DNA from 2 places in the Hymenobacter baengnokdamensis genome. Region 2 is predicted to be linked to the other one. Evidence: riboswitches for the same ligand, from Rfam matches in the RefSeq annotation. Region 2 holds a riboswitch; the other holds the start of a gene.
What was found. Region 2 has a riboswitch for S-adenosylmethionine ahead of F6X24_RS17520 (phosphoadenylyl-sulfate reductase). Riboswitches for the same ligand answer to the same signal wherever they lie in the genome.
Positions count from the first base shown of each region.

Region 1: it holds a riboswitch for S-adenosylmethionine, as region 2 does, so the genes downstream of both, F6X24_RS15320 (amino acid permease) here and F6X24_RS17520 (phosphoadenylyl-sulfate reductase) in region 2, are expected to answer to the same signal.

Region 1 covers NZ_CP044285.1:3,572,896-3,578,390, reverse strand. Annotated here, with positions in the region: gene F6X24_RS15335 (DegT/DnrJ/EryC1/StrS family aminotransferase) at 1-172, shown strand, start outside; gene F6X24_RS15330 (Gfo/Idh/MocA family protein) at 182-1,207, shown strand; gene F6X24_RS15325 (DUF6056 family protein) at 1,212-2,693, shown strand; SAM riboswitch class I at 2,746-2,857, shown strand; gene F6X24_RS15320 (amino acid permease) at 3,090-4,541, shown strand; gene F6X24_RS15315 (TIGR03643 family protein) at 4,637-4,912, shown strand; gene kaiC (circadian clock protein KaiC) at 5,232-5,495, shown strand, end outside.
Region 2 covers NZ_CP044285.1:4,112,298-4,117,792, forward strand. Annotated here, with positions in the region: gene F6X24_RS17510 (PID-CTERM protein-sorting domain-containing protein) at 1-29, shown strand, start outside; gene pruA (L-glutamate gamma-semialdehyde dehydrogenase) at 204-1,871, shown strand; SAM riboswitch class I at 2,076-2,187, shown strand; gene F6X24_RS17520 (phosphoadenylyl-sulfate reductase) at 2,468-3,226, shown strand; gene cysD (sulfate adenylyltransferase subunit CysD) at 3,329-4,225, shown strand; gene F6X24_RS17530 (sulfate adenylyltransferase subunit 1) at 4,275-5,495, shown strand, end outside.

The sequences.
Region 1 (5,495 bases), 540 kb from region 2:
ATTACCGGTGCATCAGCAGCCAGCTTATACTTATTTGTACTATAAGCTGGGTCAGTTTCCGGTGGCGGAGAACTTATGCGGGCAGGCTTTGTCGCTGCCCGTGCATCCGTGCCTGACGCTGAATCAGCAGGAATACATTATTGCCAGCCTGCATACATTCTTTGATGTTTGATTCAGTCTTGTGAGCGACTACCTATCTCCCGTACGCTTCGTTATCTGCGGCGTGGGCCACATCGGCCGGCGGCACGCAGCTTTAGTAGCGCGCCATGACGGAGCGGTGCTAGCGGCCCTCATAGACGTGCGCGAGGACTTGCGCGCCGGTCTGGCGGCCGAATTCCCCGGCGTACCATTCTACTCTTCACTCCAAGAATACCTGCAAAGCGGACCCGCCGCCGACGTGCTCACCGTAGCTACGCCCAATGGCCTGCACGCCCCGCAAGCCATTGCCGCCCTCCGGCACGGCCTGCACGTCGTTGTTGAAAAACCCATTGCGCTCCATAAAACGGACGCCGAAAGTATTGTGCATACGGCTTTGCAAACCGGCCGCCTGGTGTTTGGGGTGATGCAAAACCGCTACTCGCCGCCCGCCGCCTGGCTCAAGCAGGTGGTAGGAGAGGGCCGGCTGGGTCAGGTGTTTCTGGTGCAGCTCAACTGCTTCTGGAACCGTGATGCCCGCTATTATCAGGCCGGCGGCTGGAAGGGCACGCAGGCGCTCGATGGAGGCACGCTTTTCACGCAGTTCAGTCACTTCGTAGATTTGCTTTATTGGGTGTTTGGTGATATTACCAACATTTCGGCCCGCTTCCGCGACTTCACGCACCAGGGAATTACCGAGTTTGAGGACAGCGGCCTGGTCACCTTCGACCTTGTGCGCGGCGGCAGCGGCACGCTCAGCTACAGCACCGCCGTGTGGGACCGCAATCTGGAAAGCTCCCTGACGGTGGTAGCCGAGCGCGGGGCGCTGAGAATCGGCGGCCAGTATATGGATAAAGTTGACTATTGCCACTTGCAAGGGTACGCCATGCCCGCGCTGCCGCCGACCAATCCATCCAACGACTATGGCCCGTACCAGGGCTCGGCGGCCAACCACGTGCAGGTGATTGAAAACGTGGTCGCTACCGTGCAAAAGCGCAGCTTTGCCACCACCAACGCGCTCGAAGGCCTGAAAGTGGTGGAAATAATCGAGCGGATTTACGCCCTGCGTTGAAAGAATGTCTATTGCCCAGACTCCTCAAGCTGCTAGTTGGCGCCGGCTGCTGCGCCGCGTGTGGCCCTGGCGGCGCTGGCTGCTGGGTGGGCTGCTGGCCTTATTACTACTGCCTTATGTGGCGCTGTGCCTGTATAGCCAGCCTTATTGGGACGACTACGACTACGCGGCGCTGGCGCGGCGCGTGGGGCAGTGGCCCGCCCAGCGCTACCTGTATATGCATTTCACGGGCCGCTATTTCACCCTGCTGCTCACGCGGCTTAATCCGCTTGCGTATGGCTGGCTGCCTGGGTTTAAGTGGTTGTCTTTGGGCTGGCTGGGTGCTACGCTTGTGGTGCAGGCCCTGGCGCTGCGGGTGTTGGCGCGGCAGCGCCTGAGTTGGCGCGCGGCGGCCGGCTGGTCGGGGGCGCTGGTATTGGCGCAGCTCTACGTGATGCCCAGCCCATACGGGGCATTCTACTGGTTTTCGAGTGCCGTAGTGTATCAGGTGCCGGTTATTCTGGCGATGCTGTTTCCGGTGGCGGCCCTGCAGGCAGGGCGTGCGCCGCATTTCGCCGGGCGGGCCGCCTGGTACGCCGTGGCCGCGCTGGCCCTGCTGGGCATGGTAGGGAGTAACGAGCTGGCGTTGCTGCTGGCGGCCTGGTTTCTGGGCTGGTGCTGCTGGCTTAGCTACCGCCGCGCCAGCTACCCGGCCCTTCGCCGCTGGCTGGGGCTGGCGGCCGTGGCGCTGGCGGGCGCGCTGGTAGTGGTGCTGGCCCCCGGCAATGCTATTCGCTTACAGCACGAAAACCCCGGCCTGGCTATTCCGCTCTACAAGGTTGCCGGCCGGGCTCTGGCCCAAACACTGCTTTTCCTCACCGAGCCCCGGCAACTCACGGCGCTGCTGGTACTGCCCGTATTGCTGGCCCAACCGGCATATCGCTACCGGCACCTGCGCCCCGCCGGCCTGCGGCTGTCGGCAGGTCAGGGCGTGCTGTTTGTGCTCGGGGGGCTAGGGCTGCAAATGCTGTTTCTGAGCTTCACGGCCTGGGGCTACCCGGCCGCTCGCACGCTTAATTTTTTGTGGTTTAGTTTGTTGGCCAGCTGGCTGTTGGTAGGGTGGGCCACGCTGCCGGCCGAAGGGCCGCGCCGGCCTGGCCCGCTGCTGCGCCGCCTGCGGCTCCCGGTGCTGCTCTATGCGGCGCTGCTGGCGGGCGGCGGTACCGAGCGTGCGGCCTGGCGCGAATTACTCGAAAATGCCCCCGCCTGGCAGCGCCAGCAAGCGGCGCGCACGGCGGCTATCGAAGCGGCAAAGCAGGCCGGTGCCCGCGAGGTGAGCGTGGAGCCGTTACGCGGCATTCATCCCCAGAATGTGCTCATTATCGGTGAAACGCTCAGCCCGGATGCCCGCGCCCGCTACAACCAGGACGCCGCCCGGTGGTACGGCCTCGACTCCCTGCGGCTCAGCCGGCCGGGCCTAGAGCCAGCCAATGTGAACCTGCATTAGCCAAACTTGTAGCTACCTTTGCCCTGTCAAGTCTGGCTTACGGCCCTGCTTGTTTTTATACCGAGGCGCTGAGAGATAGGCTCTGCGACGCGCCGGCAACCCCCGCCCCGTGGCGGAACGGTGCCAACCGAACGGCGGCCAAACTATGGTCGCCCCTATAAAAGCCCGTGGCCTTTTCTGTTTTGCGTTCTGGTTCCTGCTGCTCAACTTTTGGCGTATCGCTGTGCGCTGCCCGGCCCATCACAGGCGGTTGTTGTTGTTGAGTAGTGTAAGCGTAAGCTTGTCAAAAAGCCGGTTTTAACTTTTTAGTGGGTTGACTACGACCGGCCGGGCGCGACTGCGTTGCGGCGGGCGGGTCTGTTTAAACGCAAAATATAGATTTTGCGCTATGTTATGATGCTGAAAAAATCTCTGGAGCTGCTGCGGCAGGAAGCCGCCGAATCGGGCACGGGTACGCTGAAGCGCAGTCTGAACGGCGTGAGCCTCATTGCCCTGGGTATCGGGGTTATTATCGGAGCGGGGCTGTTTTCGCTCACCGGCATTGCGGCGGCCAACAACGCGGGGCCGGCCGTTACGCTTTCCTTTATCGTGGCGGCCGTGGGCTGCGCCTTCTCGGCGCTGTGCTACGCCGAGTTTGCCGCGCTGGTGCCCGTGGCGGGCTCGGCCTACACCTATTCCTACGCCACGATGGGCGAATTATTTGCCTGGATTATCGGCTGGGACCTCGTGCTCGAATACTCGGTGGGGGCCGCCACGGTCGCCATCAGCTGGTCGCAATACCTGCTCAAGTTTCTGGGGAAATACGGCCTGCACCTGCCTGCCCAGCTGGTGCTGTCGCCCTTCGAAACGGCTACCCTGGCCAACGGCTCGGTGGTGCACGGCTACGCCAACTTTCCGGCCATGTTTATCGTGCTGGCTATCACGGCTATCGTGGTGCGCGGCACCAAGGGCTCGGCGTGGTTTAATGCGCTGGTAGTGGCGCTGAAGGTGGCGGTGGTGCTGGTTTTTATCGCTTTAGGCTGGAAATACATTGACCCCGCCAACTACCATCCCTACATCCCGGCCAACACCGGCAAGTTTGGCGAGTTTGGTCTGAGCGGCATCTTGCGCGGGGCCGGGGTTATCTTCTTCGTGTTCATTGGGTTCGACATCGTAGCCACCATGGCGCAGGAAACGAAAAATCCGCAGCGCAATATGCCCATCGGCATTATCGGCTCGCTGCTGGTGTGTACCGTCCTGTTTGTGCTGTTCGGACACGTACTCACGGGCCTGGCCAATTACACCGAATTTAAAAACAGCGCCGCGCCCGTGGCCATCGCCATCGACAAAACCCCCTACGCCTGGCTGACTTCAGCCGTGATTCTGGCCATTCTGGTGGGCTACACGTCGGTAATTCTGGTTGATTTGCTGGGGCAGTCGCGGGTATTTTTCTCCATGTCGAAAGATGGGCTGCTGCCGCCCGTCTTCTCGCGGGTGCATCCCACGTTTCGCACGCCCATGCATTCAAGTCTGCTCTTAGGCTTGTTTATCAGCTTGTTTGCGGGCTTTGTTCCTATCTCAGTGGTGGGTGAGATGACGAGTATCGGCACGCTGCTGGCCTTCGTAATGGTGTGCCTGGGCGTCATCATCATGCGCCGCACCAACCCCGATGCCCCGCGCAGCTTCCGCACGCCGTGGGTGCCGCTGGTGCCCCTTCTGGGCATCGCCACCTGCGTGCTCATGATGGTGTCATTACCCTGGGAAACCTGGCTGCGACTAATTGTGTGGCTGGCAATTGGATTGGCCATCTACTACGGCTACGGCCGCAAGCATAGCAAATTGCGCCGGCAAGCCGCCCACAACGAGTAGCCGGCCGCTATTCCGTAAACACTTTTCGGCCTCCCGCGCTTATAAAGAAGCCGCTTCGGTAACTTACCGGAGCGGCTTTTTTGCTACCTATAAAAATGCCGCTGACAGCGCCGCATATCGACCGCATTATTGAGATGGCGTGGGAAGACCGCACGCCTTTTGAGGCAATAGCCGCGCAGTTTGGCCTCGGCGAAGGGGAAGTAATCCGGCTAATGCGCCGGGAGCTGAAGCCGGCTTCCTGGCGTTTGTGGCGGGCCCGCGTGCAAGGCCGGGCAACTAAGCACCGGGCTAAGAGCCTGGTCGATGATGCGCGCTTTAAGTCAAATCTGCAGCGGGTAATTTCGAAAAATAAAATTTCGAAGCGCCCGTAATGGCATGACAGTCAGGCAAGCCCCTCGGTTTCTAAAAAAATAACCTGATTTATAGTAGGTTAAGGTAAGAGGGGGCATGTTTTTTGCCAGAGCGCCAGCATAGCTGCTACTGGTATTTAGTCGGGGTTTTCTCGCCGTGATACGGCCCGGTATTCCATTCTGCTCTCAGGCAGTTAAAAGTCAGGTAGTGTGGCGGCTGGGTTTGCAGCTGACTACCAGCTGCGGCTAGCTGCTGCCCTCGTTCGCTTGGGTGTTTACAAGGCTTCCCCAGTTCGGGCGCAGGTCTATTTATCCTTTTCCGCAGCATCGCGGCCGTTTTATGAGCATCAAAAAACTTCTGACCGGCATCACGGCCTTCGACCACATTTCGGCCGGTGGCCTGCCCTACGGCCGCACCACGCTTATTTCGGGTAGCTCGGGCTGCGGCAAAACGCTATTCGGGGCGCAATTCCTGGCCATGGGTATTCAACTTTTCAACCAGGCGGGGGTATTTGTCACATTCGAAGAGCAGGTCGAGGATATTCGTATCAACCTGCGCACGCTCAACTGGGACATCGACGGGTGGGAGCGCGACGGCAAATGG
Region 2 (5,495 bases):
AGCGCCTGCGCGCCCGCCGCGCCCGCTAAAGCAGGCCAGCATTTATTACATAGTCTTTTTTTAATATAAAAGCCATTCAGCTGCTGTCAAAGCAGTTGGGTGGCTTTTATAGTGCGGCCCAGGTGGCCTGCCGCATGGCTCCGGCAGTAGCTGTTACCTTTGCGGTCTGCTTCTCACCAGCCTTACCCCCGCCCCTACTGCTTATGTCCAACGCCTTTTTCCGAGTTCCTACCCCCATCAACGAGCCTGTTAAAGGCTACGCCCCTGGCTCGCCCGAGCGCATCGAGCTGGTCAAAGAGCTAAAGCGCATCAAGCAGGTGGAGCGCGACATTCCGATGCACATCGGGGGCCAGGAGGTGCGCACCGGCCGCACCCTGCCCCTGGCGCCGCCCCACGACCACCGGCACGTACTGGCCCACTTTCATGAGGGCGATGCCAGCCACGTAACCCAGGCCATCAATGCTGCCCTGGCCGCCCGTCACGCCTGGGCCAGCCTGCCCTGGGAAGAGCGCGCCGCCGTTTTTCTGAAGGCCGCCGAGCTGCTGGCCGGCCCCTACCGGGCCCGTATCAACGCGGCTACCATGCTGGGCCAGAGTAAAAACGCATTCCAGGCCGAAATTGACGCGGCCTGCGAGCTGATTGACTTCCTGCGCTTTAACGTTTATTTTGCCCAGGAAATCTACCGCCAGCAGCCCGAGTCGTCGCCCGGCATGTGGAACCGCCTCGAGCACCGCCCGCTCGAAGGCTTCGTGTTTGCCCTCACCCCGTTCAACTTCACCTCCATTGCCGCCAACCTGCCCGCCTCGGCGGCCCTGATGGGCAACGTGGTGGTGTGGAAGCCCGCTTACCCGCAAATCTACTCGGCCCAGGTGCTGATGGAGTTATTTCAGGAAGCCGGCGTGCCGGCCGGCGTCATCAACCTCATTTACGTGGATGGCCCGGTAGCCGGCGACGTTATTTTTAAGCACCGCGACTTTGCCGGTATTCACTTCACGGGCTCGACCAAGGTATTCCAGACTATCTGGCAGGAAATCGGGCAGAACATTCACCTCTATAAATCTTATCCCCGCATAGTGGGTGAAACCGGCGGCAAGGACTTTATCCTGGCCCACCCCTCGGCCCATGCCAAAGCCGTGGCCACGGCCATCACGCGCGGCGCGTTTGAGTACCAGGGCCAGAAGTGCTCGGCCGCCTCGCGGGTATACCTGCCTTCCAACCTCGCTGACGAGATTCTGGGCTACGTGAAGCAGGATTTGGCTTCGATGAAAATGGGGGATGTGGAGGATTTTACCAACTTCATCAACGCCGTTATCACCGAAGCCAGCTTCGACAAGCTGGCTAAGTATATCGACGGCGCCAAAGCCAGCACCGAGGCTGAGATAATTGCCGGCGGCGGCTACGACAAGTCGAAAGGCTACTTCGTGGAGCCGACCGTTATCCTGGCCAAAGACCCCAAGTACGTGACGATGTGCGACGAGCTGTTTGGCCCCGTCGTGACGGTGCACGTGTACGACGCGGACCAGTTTGAGCAAACCCTCGACGTAGTAGACAGCACCTCGCCCTACGCGCTTACCGGGGCCGTCTTCTCGCAAGACCGCTACGCTATCGACCTGGCTACCAAGAAGCTGGTGAACGCGGCCGGCAACTTCTACATCAACGACAAGCCGACCGGCGCCGTGGTCGGTCAGCAGCCCTTCGGCGGGGCCCGGGCCTCGGGTACCAACGACAAGGCCGGCTCGCTGCTCAACCTGCAGCGCTGGGTGTCGCCCCGGGCCATCAAAGAAACCTTCAACCCGCCCACCGAATATCCTTATCCGTTTATGGGGGCCGCGCCCAAAGAAGACCTGAACCTCGACAAAGGCGGGTTTTAGCAGCGCGGGCCGGGTAGCGCGCTGCTGTCGCTAAACCAATTGGCCATCTCCGGGCTTATATTACTTGACACTCAACGGGCGGCTTCTCTAACGAGGAGCCGCCCGTTGAGTGTCAAGTAATTAGCTATTTATTTTTGTTCGTTTGGAATTTTCAAAATTCCTATTATACCTTTGCGCCATCAATTCCTCTTGCCAGAAGGATTGTTTTTATACAGAGGCGTGGAGAGATAGGCTCGACGAACCGCCGGCAACCATTGGGCATTCCCAAACGGTGCCAACCGAAGGTCAGCGCAGCTAAGCGCTGACGATATAAAAACAAGTTGCCGTGTGCTGCTCTAACAACTTCCCCTCTACGACCACCTCACTTGCTGCTTTACAGCATGGGTGTTGTTGTATGTGCCGCCCCGCCGGAATGCCGATGCGGGCTATGCGGAGCTGTTAAGGCCACTTAGCGTGGCCACAGCCGGCCGGCTATCTCACCATTCGGGTCATTAACGCACTCCCGGGCCTTGCTATGCCTGGCCGGAGCGCCCCGTTGTGCCGGCCTCGTTTTTTTCTGCGATTTCCATCGCGAAAATCCCCTCCCCTTTTACTTTATGGATGCTATTCTCCAGGCCCGGGTCGATGACCTGCGCCGGTACCTGCCCGAGCACTCGGTACCCGAAACGCTGGCCCTGCTGGCCGACCACTTTCCCGGCCGGGTGTCGTTTTCGACGTCTTTTGGCCTGGAAGACCAGCTAATCAGCCACTTTATTTTCGAGCACGAGTTGCCCATCCGGGTATTTACCCTCGATACCGGCCGCAACTTTCAGGAAACCTACTCTACCTGGAACAAGACCCTGCAGCGCTACGGCCAGCCCATTGAAGTAGTTGCGTCACAGGCCGCTAGCCTCGAAAAGATGCTGACCCGGAAAGGGCCCAACAGCTTCTACGAAAGCATCGCAAACCGTCAGGAATGCTGCCACATTCGCAAGGTGGAGCCGCTGGCCCGCGCTCTGGCCGGCCAGCAGGTGTGGATAACGGGCATCCGCGCCGAGCAGTCGGCCAACCGCCAGCATATGCACCGCGCCGAGTGGGACGCCGGCCACCAGCTCCTGAAAGTACACCCGCTGTTCGACTGGACCTGGGAGCAGGCCTGGAGCTTTGCGCAGGCCCACGGCATTCCGGTTAATCCGCTGCACCAGCAGGGCTTTGTGAGCATTGGCTGCGCGCCCTGCACCCGCGCCATTGCGCCGGGCGAAGACTTCCGGGCCGGCCGCTGGTGGTGGGAAAACGCCGACGCCAAGGAGTGCGGCCTGCACCATACGCTCGGGCACCAGGGCCTCGACCCGGTAGTGGAGCGCCTACCTGGCTAGCGCCCCTTTAGCACGCCAACCAGCTGTCGTTACAGCCCTACGCTTGCCATAACGGCAAAGTCAAACGGCAAAGTCAAACGGCAAATAAAACATTATTTATCAATGGATTACCTAGACAGGCTCGAAGCCGAAGCTATTCATATTCTGCGCGAAGTAGCCGGCCAGTTTGAGCGGCCCGCGCTGCTTTTTTCGGGGGGCAAAGACTCGATTGCCCTCACACGGCTGGCCGAAAAGGCTTTTCGGCCCGGCAAGTTCCCGTTTCCGCTGGTGCACATCGACACGGGCCACAACTTTCCGGAAATCCTCGATTTTCGGGATGAGCTGGCGGCCACCCTGGGCGAAAAGCTGCTGGTGCGCAAGGTAGCAGACACCATTCGGGAGCGCGGCCTGCGGGAGCCGGGCGGTAAATACCCCAGCCGCAACGCCTTGCAAACATATACTTTATTAGATGTTATCGAAGAGTTCGGGTTTGATGCCTGCATCGGCGGGGCGCGGCGCGACGAGGAAAAGGCCCGCGCCAAGGAGCGGATTTTCTCGGTGCGCGACGAGTTTGGACAGTGGGACCCGCGCCGCCAGCGCCCCGAGCTGTGGAACATCTACAACGGGCGCATCCAGAAGGGCGAAAACGTGCGCGTATTCCCTATTTCCAACTGGACCGAGCTGGACGTTTGGAACTACATCCAGCGCGAAAACATCAGTCTGCCAGCCATTTACTTCTCGCACGAGCGCGAGTGCGTGGTGCTGCCCAGCGGCCAGCTGCTCGGCCTGAGCGAGCACCTCAACCTCGACGATACCGACGAGATAGTGAGCCGGCGCGTACGCTTCCGCACCGTGGGCGACTCGACCTGCACCGCCGCCGTGGAAAGCGACGCGGTCACCATCGACGACATTATTCAGGACCTGCTGCTGGCCAAAGTGAGCGAGCGCGGCGCCACGCGCCTCGATGACAACCTCTCGGAAACAGGTATGGAGGACCGCAAGCGCAACGGGTATTTTTAAAATTAAATGTGAGGAATGTGGGAATGTGAAAGATATGACCAAGTAAGCCATGGGTCTTTCCCCGGCACCGGCTTCGTTTTTCAACTTTCTCAAATACCCATTTTCACACTTTCACATCTTTCACATTCAGCGCATTACCAAAATGGATATTCTTCGCTTTATCACCTGCGGCAGCGTCGATGATGGCAAGAGCACGCTCATCGGCCGCCTGCTCTACGACAGCGACTCGGTTTCGCTCGACGTGCTAGCGACGCTCGAAAAGCGCCGCGCCGGCAGCGGCGACGTCGACCTGGCCCTGCTCACCGACGGCCTCAAGGCCGAGCGCGAGCAAGGCATCACGATTGACGTGGCGCACAAGTACTTCACTACGCCGCGCCGCAAGTTTATCATCACCGACGCGCCGGGCCACGTGCAGTACACCCGCAACATGGTGACCGGGGCCAGCAACGCCGACCTGGCCATTGTGCTGGTAGATGCCCGCCAGGGCGTTATTGAGCAAACGCGCCGCCACACGCTGCTGGCTTCGCTGGTAGGCATCCGGCACTTTGTGCTGGCCGTGAACAAGATGGACCTGGTGGGCTACGAGGAAAGGGTTTTTCGGCAGATTGTGGCCGACTACCAGCTCATTGCCGGGCGCCTGCATTTGCCCGAAGTGGTAGCCATTCCGCTCAGCGCCTTGCAGGGCGACAACGTGGTGCGGCCTTCCCGACACCTGCCCTGGTACACCGGCCCGAGCCTGCTCGACCACCTGGAGCGCGTGCCGGCCGAAGCCGATGCCAACCCCCACGAACCGCGCTTTCAGGTGCAGTACGTCATCCGGCCCCAGACCGAGGAGCTGCCCGACTACCGCGCGTACGCCGGCCGCATTCAGAGCGGCCGCTACCGGGCCGGCGAGCGCGTGCGCATTTTGCCGTCGGGCCTCGAAACGGTGCTCGAAGCCATTGAGCTGAACCAGCAGGAAGTAGCCTCGGCCGAGGCCCCGCAATCGGTGGTGCTGCGCCTGCGCGACGATGTAGACGTGAGCCGGGGCGATTCTATCGTGCCGCTGAGTGCGCCGCCCGCGCTCACCCGCGAGCTGGAAGCTACGCTGTGCTGGATGGATGAGCGCCCGCTCAAAGCCGGCCGCAAGCTGCTGATTCAGCACCACGCCGCCGTGGTAAAAGCGGCCGTAACCACCATTGTTGACCGCACCAACGTGGCCACTTTCGAGCGCGTAGCCGCCGACGAGGCCCAGCTCAACGATATCGTGCGGGTGCGCCTCAGAACTGCC